DNA from 4 places in the Pseudomonas silesiensis genome. Region 1 is predicted to be linked to each of the others. Evidence: predicted binding sites of a transcription regulator. Region 1 holds the regulator's gene; each other region holds the start of a gene.
What was found. Region 1 encodes FliA, which starts transcription of late flagellar genes. Its sites were predicted from a motif close to CTAAAGTTTNNNNNNNNNNNGCCGNTAA; they were not measured.
Positions count from the first base shown of each region.

Region 2: motA (flagellar motor stator protein MotA) is a predicted target of FliA. The motif match lies at 4,449-4,476, and genes of this name have one in related genera.
Region 3: PMA3_RS13270 (methyl-accepting chemotaxis protein) is a predicted target of FliA. The motif match lies at 4,459-4,486, and genes of this name have one in related genera.
Region 4: PMA3_RS01345 (methyl-accepting chemotaxis protein) is a predicted target of FliA. The motif match lies at 5,466-5,493, and genes of this name have one in related genera.

Region 1 covers NZ_CP014870.1:4,888,399-4,896,363, reverse strand. Annotated here, with positions in the region: gene flhA (flagellar biosynthesis protein FlhA) at 1-947, shown strand, start outside; gene flhF (flagellar biosynthesis GTPase FlhF) at 959-2,290, shown strand; gene fleN (flagellar synthesis regulator FleN) at 2,407-3,237, shown strand; gene fliA (RNA polymerase sigma factor FliA) at 3,234-3,974, shown strand; gene PMA3_RS21600 (chemotaxis response regulator CheY) at 4,142-4,513, shown strand; gene PMA3_RS21595 (protein phosphatase CheZ) at 4,536-5,324, shown strand; gene PMA3_RS21590 (chemotaxis protein CheA) at 5,348-7,612, shown strand; gene PMA3_RS21585 (protein-glutamate methylesterase/protein-glutamine glutaminase) at 7,663-7,965, shown strand, end outside.
Region 2 covers NZ_CP014870.1:452,776-460,740, reverse strand. Annotated here, with positions in the region: gene PMA3_RS02025 (trimeric intracellular cation channel family protein) at 1-526, opposite strand, end outside; gene orn (oligoribonuclease) at 727-1,269, opposite strand; gene rsgA (small ribosomal subunit biogenesis GTPase RsgA) at 1,377-2,408, shown strand; gene motB (flagellar motor protein MotB) at 2,497-3,525, opposite strand; gene motA (flagellar motor stator protein MotA) at 3,529-4,380, opposite strand; gene PMA3_RS02000 (HDOD domain-containing protein) at 4,559-6,097, shown strand; gene PMA3_RS01995 (rhodanese-like domain-containing protein) at 6,141-6,956, shown strand; gene asd (archaetidylserine decarboxylase) at 6,974-7,834, shown strand; gene PMA3_RS01985 (lectin OAA family protein) at 7,891-7,965, opposite strand, start outside.
Region 3 covers NZ_CP014870.1:2,948,119-2,956,083, reverse strand. Annotated here, with positions in the region: gene PMA3_RS13300 (hypothetical protein) at 23-535, shown strand; gene PMA3_RS13295 (LysR substrate-binding domain-containing protein) at 793-1,716, shown strand; partial or broken gene PMA3_RS13290 (LysR substrate-binding domain-containing protein) at 2,088-2,714, shown strand; gene PMA3_RS13285 (MmcQ/YjbR family DNA-binding protein) at 2,711-3,070, shown strand; gene PMA3_RS13280 (DUF1294 domain-containing protein) at 3,067-3,495, opposite strand; gene PMA3_RS13275 (undecaprenyl-diphosphate phosphatase) at 3,492-4,322, opposite strand; gene PMA3_RS13270 (methyl-accepting chemotaxis protein) at 4,615-6,249, shown strand; gene pnuC (nicotinamide riboside transporter PnuC) at 7,196-7,759, shown strand; gene PMA3_RS13260 (AAA family ATPase) at 7,756-7,965, shown strand, end outside.
Region 4 covers NZ_CP014870.1:294,799-302,763, reverse strand. Annotated here, with positions in the region: gene ubiE (bifunctional demethylmenaquinone methyltransferase/2-methoxy-6-polyprenyl-1,4-benzoquinol methylase UbiE) at 1-57, shown strand, start outside; gene PMA3_RS01385 (ubiquinone biosynthesis accessory factor UbiJ) at 57-680, shown strand; gene ubiB (ubiquinone biosynthesis regulatory protein kinase UbiB) at 677-2,281, shown strand; gene hisI (phosphoribosyl-AMP cyclohydrolase) at 2,363-2,764, shown strand; gene PMA3_RS01370 (phosphoribosyl-ATP diphosphatase) at 2,757-3,089, shown strand; gene PMA3_RS01365 (twin-arginine translocase TatA/TatE family subunit) at 3,115-3,393, shown strand; gene tatB (Sec-independent protein translocase protein TatB) at 3,404-3,859, shown strand; gene tatC (twin-arginine translocase subunit TatC) at 3,856-4,650, shown strand; gene PMA3_RS01350 (16S rRNA (uracil(1498)-N(3))-methyltransferase) at 4,647-5,354, shown strand; gene PMA3_RS01345 (methyl-accepting chemotaxis protein) at 5,535-7,451, shown strand; gene PMA3_RS01340 (amino acid ABC transporter ATP-binding protein) at 7,590-7,965, opposite strand, start outside.

The sequences.
Region 1 (7,965 bases):
GGATCAAGGGCGTGCGCAAGAAACTGTCCCAGGACCTGGGCTTCCTGATGCCGACCGTGCATATCCGTGACAACCTCGACCTGGCGCCGAGCGCCTATCGCCTGACCCTGATGGGGGTGATCCTGGCCGAAGCGGAGATTTACCCGGACCGGGAGCTGGCGATCAACCCGGGGCAGGTCTACGGTACGTTGAACGGCATAAACGCCAAAGATCCGGCTTTCGGCCTGGAAGCGGTCTGGATCGAAGTCAGTCAGCGGGCCCAGGCGCAGTCCCTCGGTTATACCGTGGTCGATGCCAGTACCGTGGTGGCAACCCATTTGAACCAGATTCTGTACAAGCACTCCAGTGAGCTGATCGGCCACGAAGAAGTGCAGCAACTCATGCAATTGCTGGCTAAAAGCTCGCCAAAACTGGCTGAAGAGCTGGTGCCGGGCGTGGTCTCGCTGTCACAGCTGCTCAAGGTGTTGCAGGCGTTGCTGGCCGAACAGGTACCGGTGCGGGACATTCGCAGCATTGCCGAGGCCATCGCGAACAATGCGGCCAAGAGTCAAGATACCGCCGCGCTGGTGGCCGCCGTACGCGTCGGCGTCTCCCGCGCAATCGTCCAAAGCATTGTAGGCACTGACTCCGAGCTGCCAGTGATCACGCTGGAGCCAAGGTTGGAACAGATATTGCTCAATAGTCTGCAGAAGGCGGGACAAGGCTCGGAAGAGGGCGTTCTGCTGGAGCCAAGCATGGCTGAAAAGCTGCAGCGCTCGTTGATCGAGGCGGCTCAGCGCCAGGAAATGCAAGGTCAACCGGTGATTCTGCTGGTAGCCGGTCCGATTCGCGCGATGCTGTCGCGGTTTGGCCGACTCGCGGTCCCGGGTTTGCATGTGTTGGCGTACCAGGAAATCCCTGACAACAAGCAAGTGACCATCGTTGCGACAGTAGGGCCCAACGGCTGAGGTAATGGTTCATGCAAGTTAAGCGTTTTTTCGCCGCCGATATGCGTCAGGCCATGAAGCTGGTTCGTGATGAGCTGGGCGCTGACGCCGCCATCATCGGCAACCGCCGGATCGCCGGTGGTGTCGAGCTGACTGCAGCCCTGGATTACAAGCTGTCGGCGCTGGCGCCGCGTGTGCCGAACATGGAGCTTGAAGACGAGTTGCGCAAGACCCAGTCGCGGATCGTCACCGCCCAGGCCGAACTGAGCCTGCGTAGCGAAGGCGAGAGCGACAAGGCGACCAATCGCCAGCTGTTCGCCGGCCTGCCGTTGACCGCCGCCGAGCCGCTGGTCGAGCCGACCTACACCGAACCTGCGCGTCCTGCGCCAGCGCCTGCCGCAGTGGCAACAGGCGGCGTCGACCCGCGGGCCTTCGACTCGATGCGTTTCGAGCTCAATAGCCTGCGCGAATTGATGGAAGTGCAACTCGGCTCCCTGGCCTGGAACCAGCTGCAAGGCAGCCGCCCGGCCCAGGCCAGCCTGTGGCGGCGCATGCAACGCATCGGCCTCTCCGGCCCGTTGTCCCGGGATTTGCTGGCGATGATTCCCGACATCGAAGAGCCCCGTCAGGCCTGGCGCATGTTGCTGGCGCACCTGGCGCGGATGATCAATACACCAGACATCGAACCCTTGGAAGAGGGCGGCGTGATTGCCATGGTCGGCCCTGCGGGCATGGGCAAGACCACCACCCTGGCCAAGCTCGCGGCCCGGTACGTGCTCAAGTACGGCGCGCAGCATATCGCGCTGGTGAGCATGGACAGCTACCGGATCGGTGCCCAGGAACAGCTCAAGACCCTCGGCCGCATCCTCAATGTGCCGGTGACACACGTCGACCCGGGGCAATCGTTGGTGCAGGCGCTCGACCCCTTGCTGCGCAAGCGTGTGGTGCTGATCGATACCGCCGGCCTGCAGGCCAGCGACCCGGCGCTGCGCATGCAGCTCGAAAGCCTGGCCGGGCGTGGCATCAAGTCAAAGAATTATCTGGTCCTGGCCACTACCAGCCAGAAGCAGGTGCTGACCGCCGCTTATCATAGTTACAAGCGCTGCGGGCTCGCTGGCTGCATCCTGACTAAACTGGATGAAACGGCGAGCCTGGGCGACGTGTTGAGCCTGGCCATCAGCCATGATTTACCAGTGGCTTACCTGACCGATGGCCCGCGGATTCCGGATGATTTGCATCTGCCGCGTCGTCATCAGCTGGTCAGCCGTGCAGTAAGCGTGCAAATGCAGGAAGAACCCAGCGAAGAAGCCATGGCTGATATGTTCGCTGATATTTATCACAGCCCGACCAAACAGGTCGGCTGAGGTAGCAATGAATAGTTTTTGTACCTACATCGATGGTCTGCCATGCATTGTTCCGTTTGTGAACGCGCAGCCAGTAATGTGGCCTCCGTCTATGCAAGACAAGGTAAAGAAATAACATGGGCAGCATGCATCCCGTACAGGTGATCGCGGTGACCGGCGGCAAAGGTGGCGTCGGGAAAACTAACGTGTCAGTGAACTTGTCCCTGGCTCTCGCCGAGCTCGGCCGGCGCGTCATGTTGCTGGACGCCGATCTGGGGCTGGCGAACGTCGACGTCCTGCTGGGACTGACACCCAAACGTACCCTGGCCGACGTGATCGAAGGCCGCTGCGAGCTGCGCGACGTTTTGTTGCAAGGCCCCGGCGGCATTCGTATCGTGCCGGCCGCGTCCGGCACGCAGAGCATGGTGCATCTGAGCCCGGCGCAGCATGCCGGCCTGATCCAGGCTTTCAGCGACATCGGCGATAACCTCGACGTATTGGTGATCGACACCGCGGCGGGCATTGGTGAGTCGGTCGTCAGTTTCGTTCGCGCCGCCCAGGAAGTGTTGCTGGTGGTCTGCGACGAACCGACCTCGATCACCGACGCCTACGCCCTGATCAAGTTGCTCAATCGCGACTACGGCATGAACCGCTTCCGCGTCCTGGCCAACATGGCCCAGAGCCCGCAGGAAGGTCGCAACCTGTTCGCCAAGTTGACCAAGGTCACCGATCGTTTCCTCGACGTCGCCTTGCAATACGTCGGCGCCGTGCCGTACGACGAAAGCGTGCGCAAGGCCGTGCAGAAGCAGCGCGCGGTCTATGAGGCCTTCCCGCGTTCCAAGTGCTCGCTGGCTTTCAAGGCGATTGCACAGAAGGTCGATACCTGGCCGCTGCCGGCCAACCCCCGCGGGCACCTGGAGTTTTTCGTCGAACGCCTGGTGCAACAAACCGCAGGACCGGTGCTATGACAGCCAGTGGCTACAACTTTTACAAGCAGTCGGCACGTGACGCGCAGTACGAGCTGATCGAGCGTTACGCGCCACTGGTCAAACGCATTGCTTACCACTTGCTGGCGCGTCTGCCGGCCAGTGTCCAGGTCGAAGACCTGATCCAGGCCGGGATGATCGGCCTGCTGGAAGTGTCGACCAAATATGACGCCAGCAAAGGCGCCAGCTTCGAGACGTACGCGGGCATTCGAATCCGCGGCGCGATGCTCGATGAGGTGCGCAAGGGGGACTGGGCGCCACGTTCGGTCCACCGCAATACCCGCATGGTCAGCGACGCGATTCGCTCGATTGAAGCTAAAACCGGGCGCGACGCTAAAGATCACGAAGTTGCGGCCGAACTCCAATTGAGTCTCGACGATTATTACGGGATTTTGAACGACACCCTGGGCAGCCGGCTGTTCAGTTTCGACGATCTGTTGCAGGACGGCGAACACGAAGGGCTGCACGAGGATGGCGCGAGTGCACATCCGGAGCCTTCACGGGATCTGGAAGATGATCGCTTCCAGGCGGCGCTGGCGGATGCGATTGCCAATTTGCCTGAGCGTGAGCGACTGGTGTTGGCGCTGTACTACGACGAAGAGCTGAATCTCAAGGAAATCGGCGAGGTCCTGGGGGTCAGCGAATCCCGGGTCAGCCAGTTGCATAGCCAGTGCGCGGCCCGTTTGCGGGCGCGTTTGGGGGAGTGGCGAGCGCGCTGAAGGCAGTGTGGGGACACTGCGAACGTGACTGGCGGGGTGGTGAACTGCGCCGGTCTCGATCTGTTGTGCTCCAGACAGTCATCGAGTGTATCGCCGGATTGATTGAAATGGCGCGTCCAGCTGTTGGGCGCGTTTAAGACTGCTTGGAGGTCGACTTGGACAAGAACATGAAAATCCTCATCGTTGATGACTTCTCAACGATGCGGCGGATCATAAAAAACCTGTTGCGTGACCTTGGGTTCACCAACACGGTCGAGGCGGATGATGGCACCACTGCCATTCCGATGCTCAACAGCGGCAGCATCGACTTTCTGGTCACCGACTGGAACATGCCAGGCATGACCGGCATCGATCTGCTGCGCCACGTGCGCGCCGATGAGAAGCTCAAGCACCTGCCGGTGCTGATGGTGACCGCTGAAGCCAAGCGCGAGCAGATCATCGAAGCGGCCCAGGCCGGTGTTAACGGCTATGTGGTCAAACCCTTCACGGCCCAAGCGCTGAAAGAAAAAATCGAGAAGATTTTCGAACGCATTGGTTGAGCAACGGCGCCACGGGGAAGCTATGGAGCATAAAGAATCTTCACAGGGCGATTTCGAGTCGACCCTGAAAAAACACGCGGTCGAACTGGTCGAAAGCCTTGAAAAAGGCAAGTTCGGCGACGCGGTGCAACTGATCCATGAGCTCAACCAGACCCGTGACCGCGGCCTTTATCGGGAAGTGGGCAAGCTCACCCGCGAGCTGCACAGCGCGATCGTCAATTTCCAGATTGACCCGCACATGCCGCAAGCCGAGGAAGTGTCCCAGATCACCGACGCCACCGAGCGCCTGGGCTACGTGGTCAGGCTGACCGAAGCCGCGGCCAACCGCACCATGGACCTGGTAGAGAACGCCACGCCGCTGGTCAACAGCCTGAGCAACGAAGCCCAGGCGCTGAGCACGGACTGGGGGCGCTTCATGCGTCGCGAAGTCGGGGCTGAAGAGTTCCGCGAACTGGCCCGGCGGGTCGACGGTTTCCTGACACGCAGCAGCGCCGACAACCGCATTGTGTCGAGCAACCTCAACGATATCCTGCTCGCCCAGGATTATCAGGACCTCACCGGTCAAGTGATCAAGCGTGTGACTCAATTGGTCACCGAAGTTGAAAGCAACCTGCTCAAACTCGTGCTGATGGCCAGTCAGGTGGACCGCTTTGCGGGCATCGAACATGACCGTGAAGCGATGCGGGCAGAAAAAGATCCGCAAAAACAGCTCTCTCAGGGTGAAGGTCCGCAGATTCATGCCGATAAAAGAGAAGACGTTGTGTCCGGTCAGGACGATGTGGACGATTTGCTTTCCAGCCTTGGATTTTAAGACCTGTTAGGAGCACCCCATTAATGAGCTTCGGCGCCGATGAAGAGATCCTTCAGGATTTCCTGGTTGAGGCCGGCGAGATTCTTGAGCAACTGTCCGAACAACTGGTCGAGCTTGAAAGCCGACCGGATGATGCAGACTTGCTCAATGCAATTTTTCGCGGTTTTCACACTGTAAAAGGAGGCGCCGGCTTCCTCCAGCTCCACGAGCTGGTGGAGTGCTGTCACATCGCCGAGAACGTGTTCGACATCCTGCGCAAGGGTGAACGTCGCGTCGACTCGGAACTGATGGACGTGGTTCTTGAAGCCCTGGACGCGGTGAACGGCATGTTCACCGAGGTCCGCGAACGCAGCCCGGTCACGGCGGCCACGCCTGAGTTGCTGGCGGCCCTGGCGCGTCTGGCCGAGCCGCAGTCGACCGACCAGGCGGCACCGGCTGCGGCCGTGGCGCCTGTGGCTGACAGCCCGTCGGATGACATCACCGACAATGAATTCGAACAGTTGCTGGACTCGCTGAACGCGGTCAAGGCGCAGGCCGAAGCGGCGCCTTGCGCGCCGGCACCGGTCAGCGGCAATGCCGCGGCCAGCGATGAAATCACCGATGCCGAGTTCGAGTCATTGCTCGATCAGTTGCACGGCAAAGGCCGGTTCGCCGTCGATGCAGTGGTTGCGCCCGCCGCGCCTGCAGCGCCCGCGACCCCGGCCACGCCGAAAGCGGCAGGCGACAGCTCCGACATCACCGACGAAGAATTCGAAGCACTGCTCGATCAGCTGCACGGCAAGGGCAACTTCGCGGTCGAAGCGCTGGAGTCGGCGATTGCGTCGGCTCCGGTCCCGGCTGCGCCAACGGCCGCAGCGGTGGGCAGCGATCTGATCTCCGATCACGAGTTCGAAGCGCTGCTCGACGAACTTCACGGCAAGGGCAAGTTTTCGGAAATCGGCACCGCGACCGGCGCCAGTGCGCCGGTGGCCACACCGCTCGCCAAGGCAGCAGCGCCTCAATCGGTCGCCAAAGCCGCCGAGCCAAAAGCCCCCGAGCCAAAAGCCGAAGCAGCGAAGGCCGCCCCGGCGCCTGTGCGTGCACCTGCGGCGCCACCGCCTGAGAAACCCGCCAGCGAAGCCGAGACCACCGTGCGGGTCGACACCGCGCGGCTCGATGAAATCATGAACATGGTCGGCGAGTTGGTGCTGGTGCGTAACCGCCTGGTCCGCCTGGGGGCCAACAGCGCCGATGAGGCCATGTCCAAGGCCGTGTCGAACCTCGACGTGGTCACGGCCGACCTGCAGACCGCGGTCATGAAGACCCGGATGCAACCGATCAAGAAGGTCTTCGGACGCTTCCCGCGCCTGGTCCGCGACCTGGCACGCCAGCTCAAGAAAGAGATCAACCTGGAGCTGGTCGGCGAAGAAACCGACCTCGACAAGAACCTGGTCGAGGCCCTGGCCGATCCGCTGGTCCACCTGGTGCGCAACGCCGTCGACCACGGCATCGAATCGCCGGAAGAACGCGAGGCCGCGGGCAAGTCCCGGGGCGGCAAGGTGATACTCGCGGCCGAGCAGGAAGGCGACCACATCCTGCTGTCGATCTCCGATGACGGCAAAGGCATGGACCCGAACGTGCTGCGCGCCATCGCGGTAAAACGCGGGGTGATGGACAAGGACGCGGCCGAGCGCCTGAGCGATACCGAGTGCTACAACCTGATTTTCGCCCCGGGGTTCTCGACCAAGACCGAGATCTCCGACGTGTCGGGTCGTGGCGTGGGCATGGACGTGGTGAAAACCAAGATTTCCCAGCTCAACGGCTCGATCAACATCTACTCGGCCAAGGGCCAGGGCTCGAAGATCGTCATCAAGGTGCCGCTGACCCTGGCGATCATGCCGACGCTGATGGTCATGCTGGCCAACCAGGCGTTCGCCTTCCCGCTGGTGAACGTCAACGAGATCTTCCACCTCGACCTGTCGCGCACCAACGTGGTGGACGGTCAGGAAGTGGTGATCGTGCGCGACAAGGCGCTGCCACTGTTCTACCTCAAGCGCTGGCTGGTCCGCTCCGCCGCTCACGAAGAGCAGCGTGAAGGCCATGTGGTGATCCTGACTGTGGGCACCCAGCGGATCGGCTTCGTCGTCGATCAACTGGTGGGCCAGGAAGAAGTGGTCATCAAGCCATTGGGCAAAATGCTCCAGGGAACCCCGGGCATGTCGGGCGCCACCATCACCGGTGACGGCCGCATTGCGCTGATTCTCGATGTTCCGAGCATGCTCAAGCGTTACGCCACGCGGCGTATTTGATTCTGGCGGGGCGGGGCGACTGAGCCTTGCTCCGTCCATATGGAGTGTTTATGGCAGTCAAAGTCCTGGTGGTGGATGATTCGGGGTTTTTCCGCCGCCGCGTCTCGGAAATTCTTTCAGCCGATCCGAATATCCAGGTCGTCGGCACGGCGACCAACGGCAAAGAGGCAATCGATCAGGCGCTGGCCCTCAAGCCGGACGTGATCACTATGGACTACGAGATGCCGATGATGGATGGCATCACCGCCGTGCGGCATATCATGCAACGCTGTCCGACCCCGGTGTTGATGTTCTCCTCGCTCACCCATGAAGGCGCCCGGGTCACCCTGGATGCGCTGGACGCCGGCGCGGTG
Region 2 (7,965 bases), 2.4 Mb from region 1:
TAATCAGGATCGCCTGTTCGCCGGGCAGTTCGAGATAGATGCACAGCAGGTAGCACCACGCCGCAGCGAACGACACACTGGCATAGAGTTCTCGGCGGAAGATCAGCGGGATGTCGTTACAGAAGATGTCCCGCAGGATGCCGCCGAACACCCCGGTGATCACCCCGCTGACCGAAGCCACCAACATGCCATGACCCATTTCCAGCGCGGTCATGCAGCCAATCAAGGTAAAGGCCACCAACCCTACGGCGTCGAGTACCAGAAACAGCGAACGCAGGTGGCGCATCCAGCGTGCGGCGAACACGGTGAACATCGCCGCGATCGAGGTCAGCACCAGGTATTCCGGGTGTTTGACCCAGGTCAGCGGGTAATGGCCAAGCAGCACGTCGCGCACCGACCCGCCACCCAGGGCCGTCACGCACGCGATCAGCACCACACCAAACCAATCCATGCCGCGACGGCCGGCAGACAGGGCACCGGTCATGGCTTCGGCGGTAATGGCGATCAGGTAGAGCATCAGCAACATGGGGGCGGTCCTTGCAGGAAGGCGCGCAGTCTACTCACTTCGCCGAAGCACCAAAAGCGGGCACACAAGAACTTTCACCCGCATGGTCAATGGGTGACCCATCGGACGCCTTCGTGGCCAAGCTCACTCCCCACAGGGTCGGCGAATAACCTTGTGGGAGCGGGCTTGCCCGCGAAGAGGCCAGTGAAGGCACCGCTGATTCAGAACTTGATGAAATTCTTGCGGTAATGCTGCAACTCGGCGATGGATTCACGGATGTCGTCCAGGGCCAGGTGGGTGCTGCCTTTCTGGAAACTGTCGCGCACGCTAGGCGCCCAGCGTGCGGCCAGTTCTTTCAGGGTCGACACGTCGAGGTTGCGGTAGTGGAAATAGCTTTCCAGGGATTTCATGTGGGTATATAGAAAGCGACGGTCCTGGCAGATGCTGTTGCCGCAGATCGGCGACTTGCCCTTCGGCACCCATTTTTCCAGGAAGGCGATGGTCTCGGCTTCGGCTTCGGCCATGCTGATGCGGCTGTCGCGAACCCGTTGGGTCAGGCCCGAGCCGCCGTGTTGACGGGTGTTCCACTCGTCCATGCCGGCGAGGATCTCATCGCTGTGATGGATGGCGATCACCGGACCTTCGGCCAAGGTGTTCAAATCACTGTCAGTGACGATCGTCGCCATCTCGATGATGACGTCGGTATCAGGGTTCAGACCGGTCATTTCCAGGTCGATCCAGATCAGATTCTGCGGGTTTTGCATATGTCGACTCCTAGGCAATGCTGCGCAGTTTAGCCTAGGGACGTGGCCGGGCGTGCTAAACTCGCGGCCGTTTTACCTAATCGCTGCATTCTTGATACGGAACACCCATGGCCAAACGCCAACTCAATCGTCGTCAAAACTGGCGCATCGAAAAGATTCAGGGCGAACGCGCTGCCCGCGCCGCCAAACGCGAGTCCTCGGCTGTCGAGGCACTCGAGGGTGGCGACCTGGGTCCGGAACAGACCGGCCTGGTGATCGCACACTTCGGTGTGCAGGTCGAAGTCGAAGCGCTCGATGGCGAGTTGGCCGGCCAGGTATTCCGCTGCCACTTGCGCGCCAACCTCCCGGCGCTGGTAACCGGCGATCAGGTGGTCTGGCGTGCCGGCAACCAGGGGATCGGCGTGATCGTGGCGCAACTGCCGCGCAAAACCGAACTCTGCCGTCCGGACAGCCGTGGCCAGCTCAAGCCGGTGGCGGCCAACGTCGACATGATCGTCATCGTCTTCGCCCCGCTGCCCGAGCCGCACGCCAACCTGATCGACCGTTATCTGGTCGCGGCCGAGCACGCGGGGATTCGCCCCCTGCTGCTGCTCAACAAATTCGACCTGATCGACGAACACAACGCCCCGGCGCTGAATGCCTTGCTGGCGGTCTACCGCACGCTGGGCTATCCGGTACTGGAAGTGTCGGCGCACCACGGCAACGGCATGGAGCAACTGCAGAAGCAGCTGGACGGGCACATCAGCGTGTTCGTCGGCCAGTCCGGCGTCGGCAAGTCATCGCTGGTCAACAGCCTGTTGCCGGAAGTCGACACCCGCGTTGGCCCGCTCTCCGAGCTGTCCGGCCAGGGTACCCACACCACCACCACCGCGCGCTTGTTCCACTTCCCCGGTGGCGGTGAGCTGATCGACTCCCCGGGTATCCGCGAATTCGGCCTGGGTCACGTCAGCCGCGCCGACGTCGAAGCCGGCTTCATCGAGTTCAACGACCTGATCGGCACCTGCCGCTTCCGCGACTGCAAGCACGACCGCGAACCGGGTTGCGCCTTGCTCAAGGCCCTGGAAGAGGGCCGAGTGCAGCAGCAACGGATGAACAGTTACCGCTCGATCATCGCCAGCTTGCCGGAGAGCAGCTACTAAGTAGTCTTGATCATTTTCGTGGCGCCACGAAAATGATCAGCACCCTGCGAAGACAAAAAAGCCGCGATCATCGCGGCTTTTTTGTGGGTCACGGCTTGAGCGGCTCGCCCGGTTTCGGCGCCGGGACATCGAACAGATTCAAGCGCTCGCGAAGCTCATGCGCCGGCAGCGGCTCTTTATCCGCAGGCAACGCATTCGGGTCGACGGGCGTGGTCGGCACTTCACCCGGGGCGCCCTGCCCTGGCGTCTGCTCCTGCGCAGGCTCCGCACCTTGCGTACCTTCCATGGCACGCTGGGCTTTTTTGGTCAGCACCACGATGTCGATACGGCGATTGACCGGGTTGAACGGGTTGTCCCGATCAAACAGGGCCGAGGAGGCATAGCCGACGACTCGCGCCACTTGCGATTCCGGATAACGGCCGGCGACCAGCGCACGGCGGGCCGCGTTGGCACGGTTGGCCGACAATTCCCAGTTACCGAAATCACCGGTACCCGAATAGGGTGTGGCATCGGTGTGGCCGCTGATGCTGATCTTGTTCGGCACGGCCTTGATGGTGTCGGCCATGGCCAGCAGAATATCTTCGAAATACGGTTTCAGGCGAGCGCTGCCCGAGTCGAACATCGGCCGGTTTTCCGCGTCCATGATCTGGATGCGCAAACCATTGGCAATGATCTCGAACTGGATCTGGTCCTTGAATTTGTGCAACTGAGGATTTTCATTGACCTTGCTCTGCAATTCTTGCAGCAGCAGTTCCAGCCGTTCTTTCTCGACCTGCTCGGCCATGCCTTCGGCCTGTTCGTTACCGATGGTCACTTTGTCCGGCTGAGGCTGGGATTTGACCTCGGGATTGAGCGTGTTCTCCGGCGCCAGGGTGGGCGAACCACCCAGGTCGATGATGTAGGGCGTGCCACTTTCGGTAAAGCCGATCGGGTCCTTGAAGTAACCGGCGATGGCGATCTTCTGCTCAGGCGTTGCGTTGGACAGCAGCCACAGCACCAGGAAGAACGCCATCATCGCCGTCGCGAAGTCGGCGAAGGCGATTTTCCAGGCGCCTCCATGATGCCCGGCGGCGTAGCGCTTGACGCGCTTGATGATGATCGGCTGGTTATTCTCCATGACTCAGCGACCGCGAACCGCTTGTTCCAGCTCGGCGAAGCTGGGGCGGTGCGCCGGGTACAGCACCTTGCGCCCGAATTCCACCGCCAGCGACGGCGGCATGCCGGAAGCGGAAGCGACCAGCGAGGCCTTGATGGCCTCGTAGACATTCAGTTCTTCCTTGGCATCGTGGGCCAGGGAGTGGGCCAGCGGACCAAAGAAACCATAGGCGGCCAGAATACCGAAGAAGGTACCGACCAGCGCCGCACCGACGTGCAGGCCGATGGATTGCTGATCGCCATCCCCCAGGGACGCCATGGTCACCACGATACCCAGTACCGCCGCGACGATACCGAAGCCGGGCATGGCGTCGGCGATGCCGTTCACGGCGTGGGAGGGGTGATCCAGGTCCTCCTTGAGGCTGTACAGCTCCATGTCGAACAGGCCTTCCAGCTCATGGGGGGCCATGTTGCCGGACGACATGATGCGCAGGTAATCACAGACGTACGCCGTCATGCGTTCGTCTTTCAGAACCGCCGGGTACTTGGCGAAGATCGGGCTCGCGGAGGCATCTTCGATGTCGCCTTCGATGGCCATCATGCCTTCGCGGCGGCTCTTGTTGAGGATCTCGTAGATCAGCCCCAGCACCTCAAGGTAGAAGGTGTGGGTGAAGCGCGAGCTGAACATGCTCAAGGATTTCTTGAACACGCGCATCGTCATGTGACTGGGGTTGGCCTGCAGGAATGCACCCAGGGCCGCTCCACCGATAATCATCACCTCGAAGGGCTGAATCAGGGCGGCAATTTTACCGTGGGAAAGCACGTATCCGCCGAGCACGCTCGCGAATACGACGATGATGCCGATTATTTTAGCCATAGGGTGGGGAGCACTTACTGAGTCGGGTTCAAGGTCATATCCGGAAGCTGAAAAATCTCTTCTTCTCCTTATCGGCAAAACTGCGCCAGACTATAGCCCGTTCAGGCGAAAAGCCAATTTGCCCGTTCCGGGCATACGCTCCGAACATGGATAAAGCAGACGATGATCGCGTCCACACATGGCTGACGAAACGAACGTTCCAACGCCGGCACCGAGCACGCTCGAAGGCTGGGTCAAGCTGCTCGACAGCGTACGACTGCCCGTTCCGCAAGCCAGTCATGATCGGGTTTGCAAGGCCGTCCGCGACAAGCGAAGTTCGCTGCGCGATATCGCCGACATGATGCAGCACAGCCCTGCCCTGGCCTTGAGCGTGATTCGCGAAGCCAACCGGCATGCCCATGGCAGCCTGACCACTCCTGCTGAAAACCTTGAAGTAGCGCTCAATCGCCTCGGCTTGCAGCGCACCGAAGAACTGCTCGGCCAACTGCCCGCCCAGCCGCTGTCAAAGATCCCCAAAGTCTTGCGCCAGCTGCAGCTGATCAGCCAGCACGCGACCCAACAGGCCAACGGTTTTTTCGCCAGTCGCCTGGCGCGGCTGTGGCAGGACATCCATTGGGGCAGCCTGCTGTTTCTCTCGCCGTTGTGGCCGATGGCGTTGACCCATCCGCAGTTGCTTGAAGAGTGGGAGCGGCGGGTCATCCATAAAGGCGAATCGGCGCGCAACGTCGAGAAGCAGTTGTTCGGCGTACGTCTGCTGCAAATCGGCCAGGCCCTGGCCGACCTCTGGCACCTGCCGATCTGGGTGCAGCAAGGTTATCGGCTGCTGCTCAACGAGCAGCGGGAACTGGTCAAGGTCCTGCGCATCGCTCGCGACAGTGATCACCCCTTGCGCCAGCAAAACCGCCTCGACGACGATCCGACCTTGCGCCGCTGGCTCAATCAACCGGCGAACACGGTGTTGCTGGCCAATGGCCTGGCGTTATCGGCGCAACAGGCCTGGGACAGTCCGCACGCTGAGCGCTGGCACCACCTGACCGGCCTTTACCTGCAAATGCCGATGGACGAAGTGCAGCAGCAATTGCACCGACAGGCCGTCACCAGCGCCCGCCAGCACGCCATGCCAGACCTGTGGCACCCGGCCGTTTCGCTGATCTGGCCGTGGGGCATCAAGCGCAGTCACGCGGGCTTGCCCTCGGCCCCGGCGCCGTCCGCCGAAGATCTGGCGAAATGGCGCAGGCAATGCGCCGAATTGCTGATGCAACCCAGTCGCTTCGCCAATGCCCTGCACTTGACCACCTCTGCTCGCGACGCATTGGTGGCGTGCGGCATGCGACGGGTGATGATACTGATGGCCGACCGCACTCACGCCAATCTGCGGGTCCACCAGGCCTGCGGCCTGCCAACGGCAGCCACCAGCCTGAACGTTCCGGTCAACCAGAGCACCGTGCTGCAACGCCTGCTCTCGCAACAGGCGCAGCTGCGCCTGACCCCGGCCAACAACGCGCAAATATCGGCCCTGTTGCCGGCGAGCCTGCGTTCGCAGTTCGAGGGTGAACACTTGTTACTGCGCTCACTGGTCAACAACGGTCGGGTGATCATGATTGTGGTGGCGGACCAGGGTGGCGGGCCGTTCTCGGAGATCGCCGTGCAAGCCTTCGGCAAAACCGCGCAGTGCATCGAAAAAGCCCTGCACAGCTTTAGCCACCGCGGCCAATGAAGGCTGCGCTACAATCCACCCCTTTGTGCTCTGGAGACCTCACATGTCTGACTTCTCTGGCTTGACCCTGGTGATCGAGCCGAGCGACCTGCTCACCCGTCTCGAATCCCGCGAACTGATCCTGGTGGACCTGACCAGCAGCGCGCGTTATGCCGAAGGGCATATTCCCGGCGCCCGCTTTGTCGATCCCAAGCGTACGCAACTGGGTCAGGCGCCTGCGCCAGGCCTGCTGCCGACCCAAGGGGCGCTTGAAGCATTGTTCGGCGAACTGGGACACAACCCCGATGCGGTCTACGTCGTCTATGACGACGAAGGCGGCGGTTGGGCCGGTCGCTTTATCTGGCTTCTGGACGTTATCGGCCATAGCCGGTACCACTATGTCGACGGCGGCCTCAAAGCCTGGCTGGCGGAAGGTTTGCCCATGTCGATCCAGATCCCGCCTGCGGTCGGCGGTCCCGTCCACCTGACCTTGCACGACGAACCCATCGCTACACGCGAGTACCTGCAAAGCCGTCTCGGCGCGGCCGACCTGGCGATCTGGGACGCCCGCGGACCGCTGGAGTACTCCGGCGAAAAAGTCCTGGCGGCCAAGGCAGGGCACATCCCCGGCGCGGTCAATTTCGAATGGACCGCAGGCATGGATCAGGCCCGTCACCTGCGCATTCGCACGGACATGCCGCAGATCCTGGAGCAACTCGGGATCAGCAAAGACAAAGAAGTGATCACCCACTGCCAGACCCACCATCGCTCTGGCTTCACTTATCTGGTGGCCAAATCCCTCGGTTTTCCGCGGGTCAAAGGCTACGCCGGCTCATGGGGCGAATGGGGCAACCATCCCGATACCCCGGTAGAGAAATAAGTTTCTAAGGACCGTCAATGAATAAGCGTTTGTTTATCCTCAGCCAATACCTGCTGCCCCACCATTTGCTGTCGCGACTGGCCGGCTGCATTGCCGAATGCCGCGTGCGCTGGTTCAAGAACGCCTTTACGGCGTGGTTCGCCAAGCGCTATCAGGTGGACATGTCCCAGGCGCTGGTCGAAGACCTCACCGCTTACGAGCACTTCAATGCGTTCTTCACGCGCGCCTTGAAAGAGGGTGCCCGTCCGCTGGACCAGACGCCGGGCGCCATCCTCAGCCCCGCCGACGGTGCCGTCAGCCAGCTCGGCCCGATCGAACACGGCCGCGTGTTCCAGGCCAAGGGCCACAGTTTCAGCGTCCTGGAGTTGCTGGGTGGTGACGCTGCCAATGCCGCGCCGTTCATGGGCGGCGATTTCGCCACCATTTACCTGTCGCCGAAGGACTATCACCGCGTGCACATGCCATTGGCTGGCACGCTGCGCGAGATGGTCTACATTCCGGGGCGGATTTTTTCCGTCAACCAGACCACTGCCGAAAACGTGCCGGAGCTGTTCGCCCGCAACGAGCGTGTGGCGTGCATTTTCGACACTGAGCGCGGGCCAATGGCCGTGGTGCTGGTGGGCGCCATGATCGTGGCATCGATCGAAACGGTCTGGGCCGGGTTGGTCACGCCACCGAAGCGCGAGCTGAAAACCTTCCGCTACGACGAAGCCGCCCGTGCGCCGATCCACCTGGAAAAAGGTGCTGAACTGGGTCGCTTCAAACTGGGTTCGACAGCCGTGGTGCTATTCGGGCCGGACCAGGTCAAATGGGCTGAAGAACTGGCGGCCGGTTCGCCGGTGCAGATGGGCCAGGGCATGGGTCTGCCAACAGCATGATGCCTGATCCGAACCCCGCGAACGTCTTCGCGGGGTCGGACATTGCGGTGGTGCCGCTACTCTATCTGCCCACGAAAGCCTATGGGCCCTTCATTGGCGTAGGTGTTGGTGCCACTGAGGTTTTTCCCTCC
Region 3 (7,965 bases), 1.9 Mb from region 1:
CCTATGCTTTAGTGCCTTGCCAATGGCGCTGATCGCCGACGATCTATCCAGGGTGAGTATTCATCTCGCCACGATGCAGAAAAGCATCGCTCGGCATGACCTGCCGATCTGGCGCCAACTCACTCGATGCTTCGAAAGCATTCTCCTGATTCGTCAGGATAAGCCAGAGGAGGGTTTACGCGGACTGAGTGAAACATTGAGCGAAATGGACCAGCAAGGCGCCAGTCCGTTTTATAGCCTGCTGCGTTGCGAAGGTGTGCAAGGGATGGCGATGCTGGGCTTGAACCAGCAGGCCCTGGCGACGATCGATGAAACCATACGTATTGCCTCGTCGCGTGATGAGCGATGGTTTCTGCCAGAACTGCTGAGAGTCAAGGGACAACTGCTGCTCAAAGACGCTACGCCGTCATCACGCAAATATGTGAATGAGCTGCTGAATCAAGCATTGATACAGGCCGAAAACCAGGGTGCCGGGTTTTGGCGTGCCCGTATCGTTTTCGATTTGGCACAGTCGGTAGCGCTGACACGCCCGTAGTGTGGTGTTACCGGCCCTAGGCTGGCAAGGATGCTCATCGATGAGTGACAACGTGTTTATTGGTATCGGAGTATGAGCCTGATTATGGAAATGATTGATCTGGTCGAGAGGCGTGACGCGTGAAGTACGATCGAAGCAGAATTTACGGGATCCGGTCGCCCTCGTCGTTATTCGACTTCAAGCTTTGAATTCTGAATTGGAAGCCCGCCTTTTCATCGTACTATCACCCCCTACTGATTCGGATAGGTTTAACTCAAGTGACAGTCGGCGATCCCAAGAATCTGAACGATCTATTTTATTTCGCCAAAGTCGTCGAAGCTGGCGGATTCGCGGCCGCCGGACGCCTTTTGGGTGTACCTAAATCCCGACTGTCGCGACGCATCGCAGAGCTTGAGGCGCGCCTGAACGCCAGACTGCTACAACGCACGACCCGCAAGATGCAACTCACCGCACTGGGTGAGCGCTATCTGAGCCACTGCCAGGCGATGCTGCTTGAGGCTGAGTTGGCCGATGAGGTGGTTGCCAGCGTCACAGCTGAGCCACGAGGGCCGCTGCGAGTCAGCAGTCCCGTGGGCTTAGCCAGTCAATTTCTTAGTCCGCTTGTACGAGACTTTCTGCTGCAATACCCGCAGGTACAACTAGATTTGCTCTTAGTTAATCGTCGTGTAGATTTGATCAACGAAGGCATTGACGTTGCACTGCGGGTACGGGAGACCGGAGACGAAGAGCCAAATCTCGTGACCCGCCGCCTGAGAGAAGCCCACACTGAAGTGGTGGCCTCTCCAATATTTGCTAAAGCGCACAACTTTAGTCATCCAAGAGAGCTGACTACTTTGCCTTTCCTTGGTGCTCTTGACTCAGATCGTCTTGCCCGTACTCGATTGCACAATTCAAAAGGCGAACGCTTCGAGTTGGTAATGCCCGCGCGGCTGGGCGTGGAGGACTTCGAAATGCGCAAAGAAGCAGCCTTGGCCGGGCTGGGGTTCACTGTACTACCGATGATGTATTGTGAAGCTGAACTTGCTAGTGGCGCGTTAGTACGCCTGCTACCTGATTGGCACTGCCCGCCGGCCTGGCTACAGGCCGCCTATCCACATCGACGCGGTGTGCTACCCGCAATTCGAGCATGGCTAGATCATCTAGAGCAGGCCTTCAATAAGTGTGGAGATCGAACTTTGTAATCAGCCACGGAAAGAATGCAGAGCGGAAGGACGAATGAACGTGTGCACTCAGATAAACTAGTTTGAAATGTTGGTCTCCTCGCTACGCCTGCTTCAACGCGCGGTTTGACGGCTACGGGAGCGTCTAAAACAGGGTGATTTCTTTCGCGTAGCCACAAAACATTCCACATAATGTTGCGGGAAAATAATCTGACGTGCGTCGCCGAAGCAGCTTTGTGGGATAGATGACACGATCCGCTATCGTGGATTTGACTAGGGTTTAGGTGCCCGAGAAAAGCCGGATTTCTTTGCGTTAAATTCGACTTTTTGACAATTTATCAAATCACGGATCAACCTAACCTGTTCATTGTTAGGCAAAATTCGAAAATTGGCGGGTGTCCTGTCCCGTAGGGTTGGCTCACGAAATTCTACCGAACGTGATCAGCGATTTCCTGGCAAAGTTCCCGAAAGTTCAACTGGAGGTCATGTTGCTCAATCGTCGGGTCGACCTGGTGACCGAGGGCGTCGACGTCGCCCTGCGCGTGCGGGAGTTGGGCGACGAAGACCCCTTGCTGGTCACCCGACGCCTGCGTCAGGCGCAAATGGCGATGGTCGCCAGCCCCGCCTTCCTGCACGGCCGTGAGATCAACCACCCTGAAGATCTGAAAAATCTCCCGGTACTTGGCGCGCTGGAAGCCGATCGCATGGTGCACATCCGCCTGCTCGACCAACAGGGCAACAGCGTCGACCTGACCCTCGAAGCACGATTGGGTATCGACGATTTCATCGTGCGCAAGGCCTGCACCCTGGCGGGCCAGGGTTTTACCATGTTGCCGATGATGTATTGCGAGCAAGCGCTGGCAGACGGCTCACTGGTGCAGTTGCTGCCTGACTGGTCGTTGCCTGGCGGCTGGCTGCAAGCGGTCTACCCTCATCGGCGCGGGGTGATGCCGGCGGTGCGCGCCTGGATCGACCATTTGATCGAATCATTCAACGCCTGTGGGGAACGATTGTTATGAAAGCCGCACGCATGAGCGAAGAGGATGTGGCGAAGTTCTGCCTGGCATTGCCCGGTGCGCGGGAAGACTACAAGTGGGGCGGCGTGCGGGTGTTTTCGATTGCCGGGAACAAGATGTTCGCCTTGCAGAACCTGCGGGGCGAATCCCTGGCGTTCAAGGTCGACAAGGATCTGTTTCTCGGTCATTGCGACCGTCCGGGGATTCATCCGGCGCCTTATCTGGCGCGAGCGCAGTGGATCATCATGGCGACGCCCTACCCGCTCGGCGCCCAAGAACTGCAAGCGTTGTTGCAACGCTCCCATCAACTGGTGGTGCGCAAGTTACCCAAGCGCACCCAGGTCGGACTGCTGCTTTAAAGCAACGCGAAAAGATGTGCGCCAAGGAACAACTGGTCGATCCAGAACACCTGGTGCAGCAGCACGATCATCCAGAACAGCAGCTGAAACGAAAGCTTGCGCGTCTTGTGCCGAAACACCTGCTGGGCCAGCAAGGCGCCTGGCCAGCCTCCGGCGAGTTCCACTGCATGCAACAGGTTTTCCGGTATGCGCCAGCGATCGAGCCGAGCCTTGCGCTTGTCGCTCCAATACAGCAGGAACGCCAGCCCGCTGACAATGCCATAGGCCGCCAGGGGCACCCGCGAAATGCCACCCAGCCACATCGTCATCGAACCCGACAGCGGCAGCGCGCACAGGATCGCAAACACCAGCAGCTTCAGCCGGGGACGGCGAAGCTCGCCCCCGGACCCGCGTCCGGGTTTGTTGCGCGCGCTGGCGTCGTTCATGGCGTGACGGCGGTCCAGTCGACCCAGCCGAATTGCCACGTGGCGAGGATGAACAGGCCGAACACGATGCGATACCAGGCGAACGCCGCGTAGCTGTGACTGCCGATGAACACGAGCAGGCCGCGTACGGCAATCATCGCGAAGATGAACGCGGTGACGAAGCCGATGGCGAACACCGGAAAATCAGCCGGCACGAACAGGTCGCGGTATTTGTAGCCCGAGTACACCGCTGCGCCGACCATGGTCGGCATCGCCAGGAAGAACGAGAACTCGGTGGCGGTCTTGCGCGACAAGCCGAACAGCAAACCGCCAATGATCGTCGAGCCGGAGCGCGAGGTGCCAGGAATCATCGCCAGACACTGGGCAAAGCCGATTTTCAGGGCGTCTTTCCAGGTGATTTCGTCGACGGTGTGGGCATGCACTTCATGCTGACGCTGTTCAGCCCACAGCATGACGACGCCGCCCACGACCAGCGCCGTGGCCACCGTGATCGGGTTGAACAGGTAATGGTGGATCAGGTCGGCGAAAATCACCCCCAATACCACCGCCGGCATGAAGGCGATCAGCAGGTTCGCGGTAAAGCGTCGAGCGCCTGGCTGGGTCGGCAAGCCGACGACCACATCGAAGATCTTGCGGCGAAACTCCCACACCACCGCCAGGATCGCGCCGAGCTGGATGATGATGTTGAAGGCCATGGCCCGCTCACCCCCGAAATCGAGCAGGTCGGCCACGATGATCTGGTGCCCGGTACTGGAAATGGGCAAAAATTCCGTTAGTCCCTCAACAACGCCAAGTATCAATGCCTGAAAGGCGGTCCAAAGATCCATCAATCCCCCAAGAAGCGATGCGCCACGGCATGCCCCGTTAATATTTTCAGAACGCCACTGTGATCAGTGCAGATGAAGTCCCGCGCGCGCAATTCCCCCACAAAACCATAAAAATTCCGTGAAAAATCAACTTAGACTCAGGTTTTTCCGCGCGGGGCCGAAATCCTATCAGACAAGCCCGATTAACGCTGCCGCCTTTATAAGGATTGAGGCTTCCAGGCCTGTCCGGCATCGCGTGGTTGAAGGCTGGCGATCAATTATGACAAGAACAAGAAACCGGAGTGACAGCGTTATGAACAGCTTGCGCAATTTGTCGATCAGCCGACGTTTGTGGCTCATTTTGATCGTGGCCGTCCTGATGTTGATGACGCTGGGCACCTTGATGCTCAAACAGATTCACCAGGACCTGTATCACGCCAAGGCACAGAAAACCCAGCATGTGGTGCAGACCGCCAGCGGTATTCTGAGTTATTACCAAAGCCTGGAAACCGCCGGTACCCTGACCCGGGAAGCTGCGCAGAAGCAGGCGCTGACGGCCGTTCGCGGCCTGCGTTATGACCAGAACGATTATTTCTGGATCAACGACCTCACGCCGGTCATGGTCATGCACCCGACCAATCCGAAACTCGATGGACAGAACCTCTCGACGATTCGCGATCCGGACGGTTTCGCGCTGTTCAACGAAATAGTCGCCGTGGCCAAGGCCAAGGGTGCCGGGACGATCGACTATCGCTGGCCGAAACCGGGTGCCAGCGCCCCGGTCGAGAAAACCTCCTACGTCAAACTGTTCGAACCCTGGGGCTGGGTGATCGGTTCGGGCGTGTACATCGATGACATGCAGGACGAATTTTACGCCCAGGCCTGGAAGGCCTCGTTCATGGGCCTGGTGATCGCCCTGATCATGACGCTGCTGGTGATCCTGATTGCCCGCAGCATCGTGCGTCCGCTTCAGCAAGCCGTGAACGCCATGGCCAACATCGCCAGCGGCGAAAGCGACCTGACCCGCAGCCTCGACACCCACGGCCAGGATGAAGTCACACAACTGGCTCGCCACTTCAATGCCTTCACCGCCAAACTGCGCCAGGTGATCAGCGAACTGCAGGCCTCTGCCAACGCCCTGGGCCAGTCTTCCAACGAGTTGGGCAACGATGCCGCTCAGGCCCAGCAACGCAGCCAGCAGCAGTCCCAACAGATGGAACAGGTGGCCACGGCCATCAACGAAGTGACCTACGGCGTGCAGGACGTGGCCAAGAATGCCGAGCACGCCGCCAGCGAAATGCGCGATGCCGAGTCTCAGGCGCAGCAGGGCCAGGTCAACATCGATAGCAGTCTGCAACAGATCGACAAGCTGTCTTCCACTATCGATCAGGCGGTAGACGTGATTCGCACCCTGGCCGCCGAAAGCACGCAGATCGGCAGCGTCCTGGAAGTGATCCGTTCCATCGCTGAGCAAACCAACCTGCTGGCCCTCAACGCCGCCATCGAAGCGGCCCGGGCCGGCGAGCAAGGGCGCGGGTTTGCGGTGGTGGCCGATGAGGTGCGGCTGCTGGCCCAGCGAACGCAGAAATCCACGGCTGAAATCCAGTCGATGATCGAGCGTCTGCAAAGTCATTCCGAAGCGGCGGTCAAGGTGATCGGTGACAGCAGTCGCGCCTCGCAGTTGACCATCGAACAGGCCGGACTGGCCGGTGCGAGCCTCAATGCCATTGGCCAGGCGCTGCGCAACCTCAACGGACTGAACGCCTCCATCGCCAGCGCAACCCTGCAGCAGGCCCATGTGGTCGAGGACATCAACCAGAACGTTACCCAGGCGGCCGGCTTGTCCCACAGCACGGCGCTGGCGGCGGAACAATCGAGCCTGGCCAGTGTGCATCTCAAGGAACTGAGTGAGCAGTTGAACGGGTTGCTCAGGCAGTTTCGGGTGTAGCGCTTTTTGCTGGCTTTTGATGGGTACATATCCGTTGCTGCGGTAACGGCCGCTGATGGTTCCGCTCTTACAGCGGGTCACTTGGAAGAGCGCCAAGTAACCAAGCGCTCTTGCCCCTTTCGTTCGGTGCCTCGCCTAGGCTCGGCATGCCCTCGCTCCGGTCCTGCTCCGTGGGCCCGCCGCCATCGGCCATCCATGGCCGGGGGCGGCTAACCCGGCATCCATGCCGGGTTGCCCACTACGCAGAACCTCCACTCGGCCTCTCGATGGGGCGTGCACCGCCAAAGCCAAAGCGAGGCGGCCTACCGGCCGGCCTATCCTTTGAAGCGTACGCGTCCCCCTGTAGGAGCGAGCTCGCTCGCGATGGACCCAAGAGCGCCGCGTTTAACCAGTAAACACGCGTTATCGTTAACGACCATCGCGAGCAAGCTCGCTCCTACAGGGGTCCGGGTACACTAGCGCTTATCACCACTCATCAGGCCGAGCGTTAGCTCGCCTGCAGCTCTTGATCTTGATCCACCCGCACCTATATCGGGAGGCTGAGTGGAGGTGTTCATCCGGGGAGTGGCGCGCAGCGCCGTTCGACGCAGTCGAACACGCTGCATGTAGGTCGTAGCGAAGCCAACCTGCGGGCTGTGTCCCCGGATGGACACCGGAGCGAAGGAACGCCGAGCCCTAGCGAGGGGCCGGACGCTTGGGGCGAGCCTTTTTTTGCTTACTTTTTTTTGGCGTTTGAAAAAAAAGTGAGTCGCCGTAAGGGCGAAACCCTAAGTAGCCGTTACCGCAGCAATGGATATGTACACGATCAAAGAAACCAGCAACCGCACCGGATATGCCCACGATCAAAGAAACCAGAAACCGCAACGGATATGTACACGATCGAACAACCCGCCACCCACGCCTACCCGTTACAATCCCCCTCCCCAACTTTCCCCAAGGAACCCCCATGTCCGGGCTTGAACTGTTTGCCGCCACCCTCGGTGTCATTGCCGTCTGGTTGACCGTCAAACAGAACCCCTGGTGCTGGCCAATCGGCCTGGTCATGGTGCTGCTCTACAGCTGGATCTTTTTTGAAGTGAAGCTGTATTCCGACATGCTGCTGCAAGTGATTTATGCCGCCCTGCAACTGTACGGCTGGTGGCAATGGACGCGCGCGGGCGAAACCCGTCAAGGGCGGCAAATCAGCCAGCTCGATGGTCAATCCATAACGCTCAGCCTGGCCGTCGGCGCGATGGGCAGCCTGCTGCTGGGTGCTGCCATGGCCCACTGGACCGATGCCGCCCAACCCTGGCTCGATGCGGCGCTCACCGGTTTCAGCCTGGTAGCCCAAGTCTGGATGGCGCAGAAGCGCGTGCAATGCTGGCCACTGTGGATCACCCTCGATGTGGTTTTCGTCGGCCTTTTTGTCTACAAGGGGATGTACCTGACCGCCGGCCTCTACGCGCTGTTTTTGCTGATCGCCGTGCAAGGCTGGCGGGAATGGCGCGCCGACCCGGTATTGCGCACATGAAAGTCCTGGTACTCACCGGGCCCGAATCCAGTGGCAAGAGCTGGCTCGCGGCGCAGCTGCAAGCGCATTTCGGCGGCGTCCTGGTGGACGAATATGTCCGCTGGTTCATCGAGCAGAACCCGCGCGACACCTGCCTGGCCGATATTCCCCATATAGCCCGCGGACAGCTGCAATGGGAGGACGAGGCCCGTGCCCGACAGCCGCGG
Region 4 (7,965 bases), 2.2 Mb from region 1:
ACCTATCACAACATGACCGCAGGCATCGTTGCCTTGCACCGCGGCATCAAACCCTGATGTTGCTGGCCGGCCTGCTCGCCAGCGTCGAACTCGGACTGAACCGGGTGCTGCGGCTCGACAGCACGGCGTTGCCGCGGCTGGCGCATTTGAGCGGCAAGGTGATTGCCGTCGACTGCCGCAGCCCGGCGCTGCAACTGTTCATCCTGCCCAGCGATGAAGGCCTGATGCTCGCCGCCCACTGGGAAACCGGCGCCGACTGCACCTTGCGTGCACCAGCCTCGAGCCTGTTGAAACTGGCGATGAGCAAGGACAAGACCTCGGTCCTGCATGGCCCTGAAGTCGAACTCGACGGCGACAGCGGCGTGCTGCTGGAACTGGCGGCGATCCTTCAGGACCTTGAGCTGGACTGGGAGTACGAACTCTCTCGCTGGCTGGGACCGGTCGCCACGCATCTGGTCGGCGGTCATCTGCGCAGCCGCGCACGCTGGTACCAGCAAGGGTTCGCCAGCCTGAACCAGAATCTGGGCGAATACCTGGCCGAAGAGTCGCGCACCCTCGTCGGGCAGCGCGAAGCCGAAGCCCGTTTCAGCGAACTGGACCAGATCAAACTCGATCTGGAACGTCTCGAGGCGCGTTTCGAGCGCCTCTCCCGATCCCTCGACCCAAGCGATAACGCATGAAGCTGCTTGCCGTCCGCCGTTTGTTGCGCATCCAGCGCGTTGTGATTCGCTACCGCCTCGATGACCTGCTGTTCGCCCTGCCATTGCCCTGGTTTCTGCTGGCGCTGCGCTATGCCTTGCCGTGGCGCTGGTTCCCGCGCAAGACCCTGGACCTGAGCCGCGGTGCGCGACTGCGTCTGGCGCTGCAGGACCTGGGGCCGATTTTCATCAAGTTCGGACAGATTCTCTCCACTCGCCGCGACCTGCTGCCCGAAGATATCGCCGATGAGCTGATGAAGCTGCAGGACCGGGTGCCGCCGTTCGACTCGCAAGTGTCGATCAGGCTGATCGAAGAGCAGCTCGGCAAAAAAATCAGTGAAGTGTTCAGCCGCTTCGACGTCGAACCGCTGGCCTCGGCCTCGGTGGCGCAGGTGCATGCCGCGCAACTGAAAACCGGCGAAGAAGTGGTGGTCAAGGTCATCCGCCCGGGCCTGAAACCGATCATTGCCCAGGACCTGGCGTGGCTGTTCATCCTCGCCCGCGCCGCCGAAAAGCTCTCGGCCGACGCACGCCTGCTGCACCCGGTGGACGTGGTCCAGGATTACGAAAAAACCATCTACGACGAACTCGACCTGTTGCGCGAAGCGGCGAACGCCAGCCAGTTGAAACGCAACTTCGACGGCTCGGATCTGCTTTACGTACCGCAAGTCTATTGGGACTGGTGCCGGCCGAAAGTGCTGGTGATGGAGCGCATCTACGGGATCCAGGTCACCGACCTCGCCACCCTGGCCGACCAGCGCACCGACATGAAAATGCTCGCCGAGCGCGGCGTGGAGATCTTCTTCACCCAGGTGTTCCGCGACAGCTTCTTCCACGCCGACATGCACCCGGGCAACATCTTCGTCAGCACGGTCAACCCGTGGAGCCCGCAATACATTGCGATCGACTGCGGCATCGTCGGCAGCCTGACCCCGGAAGACCAGGACTACCTGGCGCGCAACCTGTTCGCGTTCTTCAAGCGCGATTATCGTCGCGTGGCCCAATTGCACATCGATTCGGGCTGGGTGCCGGCGGAAACCAAACTCAACGAATTCGAAGCGGCGATCCGCACCGTGTGCGAGCCGATCTTCGAAAAACCGTTAAAAGATATTTCCTTCGGCCAGGTGCTGATGCGCCTGTTCCAGACCGCTCGACGCTTCAACATGGAAGTGCAGCCGCAGCTGGTGCTGCTGCAGAAAACCCTGCTGAACATTGAGGGCCTGGGCCGACAGCTGTACCCGGATCTCGATCTGTGGAACACCGCCCAGCCGTTCCTCGAACGCTGGATGCGCGAACGGGTCAGTCCCAAAGCCTTGCTCGGCAATGTGCAGAGCCAGTTCGAACAACTGCCGCACCTGGCGAACATGGCCCGTGACCTGCTCGAACGCATGTCCCAGCCCCACGCCAACGATCCCCCACCACCGTGGCATCGACGCAAGGACGACTGGTTCCTGCGCCTGCTCGGTTGCGCGCACCTGGCCGGCGGCACGATACTCGCCGCGGGCGGGCCATTGAACGAAATGGGCCATTGGCCGGCCGGCATCATGGTGGCCGTCGGCTTGTATCTGGTCGTTCGCCGATAGCCAGCGCCCCCGCACGCTGGCACACTGTTTCAACGCCTGTGCCCGACTAATGAAGTGTCGGGCCCGCTGTCGGAGTCGATGATGAAAAACTGGCTGGACGAGATCAAGTGGGACGCCGATGGCCTGGTGCCGGCGATTGCCCAGGATCACAAGACCGGACGCGTCCTGATGATGGCCTGGATGAACCGGGAAGCGCTGGAACTGACCGCTGCCGAAAACCGCGCCATCTACTGGTCACGCTCCCGTGGCAAGTTGTGGCGCAAAGGCGAAGAATCCGGGCACGTGCAAACCCTGCATGAGATGCGCCTGGACTGTGATGCCGACGTGATCATCCTGATGGTCGAGCAGGTCGGCGACATCGCCTGTCATACCGGCCGCCAGAGCTGCTTCTACCGTGTCTTCGAGAACGGCGACTGGACAACCGTCGACCCGGTCCTGAAGGACCCGCACGCCATCTACAGCGCAGGACACACCCATGAGTGATACGTTGACCCGCCTGGCCCAGGTACTGGAAGAGCGCAAAGGCGCCGCCGCCGACAGCTCGTATGTCGCCAGCCTGTACCACAAGGGCTTGAACAAGATCCTGGAAAAAGTCGGCGAAGAGTCGGTGGAAACCATCATTGCCGCCAAGGACGCCGCGATCAGCGGTGACTGCAGCGATGTGATCTACGAGACTGCCGATTTGTGGTTCCACAGCATGGTCATGCTCGCCCAACTGGGGCAACATCCACAGGCTGTGCTCGATGAACTGGACCGTCGCTTCGGTCTGTCCGGACACGTCGAGAAAGCCTCGCGCCCGTCCGCCTGAACAACTATTTGAGAGGAGCAGCATCATGGGCATTTTTGACTGGAAACACTGGGTCGTCATCCTGGTTGTCGTTGTGCTGGTGTTCGGCACCAAAAAGCTGAAGAACCTCGGCACCGACGTGGGCGAGTCGATCAAGGGCTTTCGCAAGGCCATGAACGATGACGAAAAGCCGGCTGACCCGACGGTGACCCCGCAACAACCGGTACCCCCTGCTCAACCACAGACCACACAGTCCGTGAACCCGCCGCACACCATCGACGTGCAGGCGCAAAAAGTCGAAGAGCCGATTCGCAAAGACGTGTGAGCACTGACTAATGTTTGGTATCAGCTTCTCTGAACTGCTGCTCGTCGGCCTCGTGGCCCTGCTGGTGCTGGGTCCCGAGCGTCTGCCGGGCGCCGCGCGCACCGCCGGCCTGTGGGTCGGTCGCCTGAAGCGCAGCTTCAACGCGATCAAACAGGAAGTTGAACGTGAAATCGGTGCCGACGAGATCCGTCGGCAACTGCACAACGAACACATTCTGTCGATGGAGCAGGAGGCGCGGAAGATTTTCGCGCCGACCCAGCAGGAGCCGACACCCGTTGTGCCTGTGGCGGAGCAGAACAACCATTCTCCGACAGCAGTCGCCATGCCTGCTGCTGCCCCGACCGGAACGGTGAGCACCATTGAACCGCCGGCGGTTGCAGCACCTGCGGTTGAACCCGTTACACCTGCGGCTGCGCCTGTGGCGCCGGCCCCTCATGACCCCACATTGCCGCCGCGAGCCCCATGAGCGATCTTCCTGAAAACGACCAGCACATGCCGCTGGTTTCGCACCTCACCGAGTTGCGTACCCGCCTGCTGCGCTGTGTAGCGGCGATTTTCATCATCTTCGCCGGGTTGTTCGCCTTCACCCAGCAGATCTACACCTTCGTCTCCACGCCGCTACGCCAGTACCTGCCGGTCGGCGCGACGATGATCGCCACCGACGTGTCATCGCCGTTCCTGACGCCGCTGAAGCTGACGATGATGGTGTCGCTGTTCCTGGCAATCCCGGTGATCCTGCATCAGATCTGGGGCTTCATCGCGCCGGGGCTGTACAAGCATGAAAAGCGCATCGCCGTGCCATTGCTGGTGTCCAGCATCATGCTGTTCTACACCGGCATGGCGTTCGCCTACTACCTGGTGTTCCCGCTGATCTTCAAATTCTTCGCCGCCGCCACCCCGGCCGGCGTGGAAATGATGACCGACATCAGCAGCTACCTCGACTTCGTCATGACGCTGTTCTTCGCCTTTGGCGTGGCGTTCGAAATCCCGGTGGCCGTGGTGCTGCTGGTGTGGATCGGCGTGGTCAATGTCGCCTACCTGAAGAAAATCCGTCCGTATGTGATCATCGGCTGCTTCGTGGTCGGCATGATCCTTACACCGCCGGACATCTTCTCGCAGACCCTGCTGGCCGTGCCGATGTGGCTGTTGTTCGAGATCGGCATCCTGTTCAGCGGCCTGATCAGCAAACGCGGCGAGCACCCGGACGATCAACCGGCTGACGATCACAACGACCAGCCGCCAGCGACCCAACCGTGAACCTGCTGCTCCTCGAAGAGGCCGACTTCATTGCGGCCGACCGGGTGATCCTGCGCGATCGCCGGTTGACTCACATGCAGGAAGTCCATCGTTCGGTGGTGGGCGATAGCCTGCGGGTCGGACGTATCGGCGGGTTGATGGGCTCGGCCGAATTGCTGCGCCTGGACGCCGATGAGGCGGAATTGCGCGTCACCCTCGATCAACCCCCACCCGCCAAGCTGCCATTGACCCTGATACTGGCCCTGCCACGCCCGAAAATGCTGCGCAGGGTGTTCCAGACCGTGGCCGCCATGGGTGTGCCGCGTATCGTGCTGGTGAACAGCTACCGCGTCGAGAAGAGCTTCTGGCAAACCCCCTTCCTGGAACCGGACGCGATTCGTGAGCAGTTGATCCTCGGCCTCGAACAGGCGCGGGACAGCGTGCTGCCGGACGTCGTTATCGAAAAGCGCTTCAAGCCGTTCGTCGAAGATCGTCTTCCGGCCATCACCGACGGCACGCTCGGCCTCGTTGGCCACCCTGGCAACTACCCGCCCTGCCCTCGTGGCCTGGATGAACCGGTGACCCTGGCCATCGGTCCAGAAGGCGGCTGGATCCCTTACGAAATCGACTTGCTGGGCAAGTCCGGCCTGCAACCGGTGCAGCTCGGCGAACGCATCCTGCGGGTCGAAACCGCCGTTACCGCCCTGCTCGCCCGCCTGTTCTAGCCATAACGCAATCCCCTTGCTCGCGAAGGTCGTTAACGATGACGCAGGCTGCCTGGGTGAACGCGGTGCTTGTAAGCCCATCGCGAGCAATCGAGCGTCGACCGGCTGCTCCTACAGATTCCCGGCGTCCTGCCGATACAGCTCTCATAAAACCATCGTTTGGTTCAAGGGAGTTGCAGCATGTACCAATGGCTAGCCGAGAAACTGGGGAACGTCAGCGTCAATCGCAAACTGGGTGTCGGCTTCGGTCTTGTGCTCCTGCTGACCTTGCTCACCACCTTCACCGGCTGGACCGGCCTGAACGAGGTGACAAACCGTGGCGACAAACTCGGGTTCATTTCCAGCCTCAATGAGCTGACCAAAGACCTGCGCATTGCCCGCCTGGACTACGACATGCGTCGCGGCGAACAGGGCCCGGGGGCGGTCAATGACCTGCTGGGTCAGCTCGAAACCGGCTTGAAGACCGCGCGTACGCTGATCGAACAACCCGCCGACGCCGCCATGGTCGACCAGCAACTGGCTGCCGTCGCCGAGTACAAGCGTGCCTTTGCCGACATGACCCAGGCCACCGCCACTCGCGAAGACGCCCGCAGCAAGCTCGGAGCGACCGCCGACAACGCCGTGGCCCAGGTCGGCGAAGTGGAAAAATCCCTGCTGCAAGGTGAAAGCGTCGCCGACTACAGCAACGTGATCGAGCTGAGCAAACTGCTCCAGCAAGCCCGTTATCAGGTTCGCGGCTACACCTACAGCGGCAAGGCCGAAGCTGAACAACCGGCATTGGATGCTATCGAAAAGGCCCTGCAAAACCTGGCGAACCTGCCGTCCAAGGTGCCGGAACAGCACCTCGCCAATCTGCAACAAGCCACCGAATCGCTGAAAGGTTATCGGGCCGCCGTCGGCCAGTTCCGTGACTCGCAGGTGGCGAACGCCACTGCCCTGAAACACATGGCGGCACAAGGCAATCTCCTGATCGACCTGAGTAAAAAGCTGACGGCGTCGCAGACCGTGGTACGTGACACCGATGCCGCGCACGCCAAAAACATGCTGTTGCTGGCGGCCCTGCTGGCCCTGGCTTTTGGCGTGCTCGCGGCTTGGGTCATTACCCGTCAGATCGTGGTTCCTCTCAACCAGACACTCAGAGTCGCCGAACGCATCGCCGCAGGCGACCTGACTCACAACCTCACCTCCCGGCGCCAGGACGAACTCGGCCAGCTGCAACGTGCCATCCAGAGCATGACCCAAGGCCTGCGCGAACTGATCGGCGGCATCAGCGATGGGGTGACGCAAATCGCCAGCGCTGCTGAAGAGCTATCCGCCGTCACCGAGCAGACCAGCGCCGGGGTCAATAGCCAGAAGGTCGAGACCGACCAGGTTGCGACTGCCATGAACGAAATGACCGCCACGGTGCAGGAGGTCGCACGCAACGCTGAAGAGGCCTCCGAAGCCGCCGTCGCGGCCGACCAGCAGGCCCGCGAGGGTGACAAAGTGGTCGGCGAAGCCATCGCCCAGATCGAACGCCTGGCCCTCGAAGTGGGTCACTCAACCGAGGCCATGGGTCATCTCAAGCGCGAAAGCGACAAGATCGGCAGCGTGCTCGACGTGATCAAATCCGTGGCCCAGCAAACCAACCTGCTGGCCCTGAACGCCGCGATTGAAGCCGCCCGTGCCGGTGAGGCCGGGCGCGGTTTTGCGGTCGTCGCCGACGAAGTCCGCAGCCTCGCCCTGCGCACCCAGAAGTCCACCGAAGAAATCGAAGAGTTGATCATCGGTTTGCAGGCCGGTACCCAGCAAGTGGCAACCATCATGGACAACAGTCGCAGCCTGACTGACAGCAGCGTTGAACTGACCCGCCGTGCCGGTGGTTCGCTGAGCAACATCACCCGCACCGTGTCGGCGATCCAGTCGATGAACCAGCAGATCGCCGCTGCCGCCGAGCAGCAAAGCGCGGTGGCTGAAGAGATCAATCGTAGCGTGCTGAACGTGCGCGATGTGTCCGAGCAGACTTCGGCTGCGAGTGAGGAAACCGCGGCCTCCAGCGTAGAGCTGGCACGGTTGGGGACGCATCTGCAGATGCTGGTGGGACGGTTCAGGGTTTGAGGTGATGCGGTGACCTCGGTTCAGCCAAAACCGAGGTGATGCCATCGCGGGCGAGCCCGCTCCCACAGGGATTTATGTCGTAAACAGATCCTGTGGGAGCGGGCTTGCCCGCGATGGCGGCCGGGAGGGCGCTGAATCTTAGAGAACCTGCCGCAAAAAGGCCTGCGCCCGAGGATCCTTCGGCGCATCGAAAAACTCCGCCGGCGAGGCATCTTCCAGCAGTTTCCCGTGATCGAAGAACAACACCCGATCCGCCACTTCCCGCGCAAAGCCCATTTCGTGGGTCACGCAGACCATGGTCATGCCTTCCAGCGCCAGGGTTTTCATCACGTCCAGCACTTCACCGACCATCTCTGGATCGAGCGCAGAGGTTGGTTCATCGAACAGCATGACCTTCGGTTCCATCGCCAGCGCACGAGCGATTGCCACCCGCTGCTGCTGACCACCGGACAGGCGCGACGGAAACTCGTTGGCCTTCTGCGCGATACCCACCTTTTCCAGCAACGCCAACGCC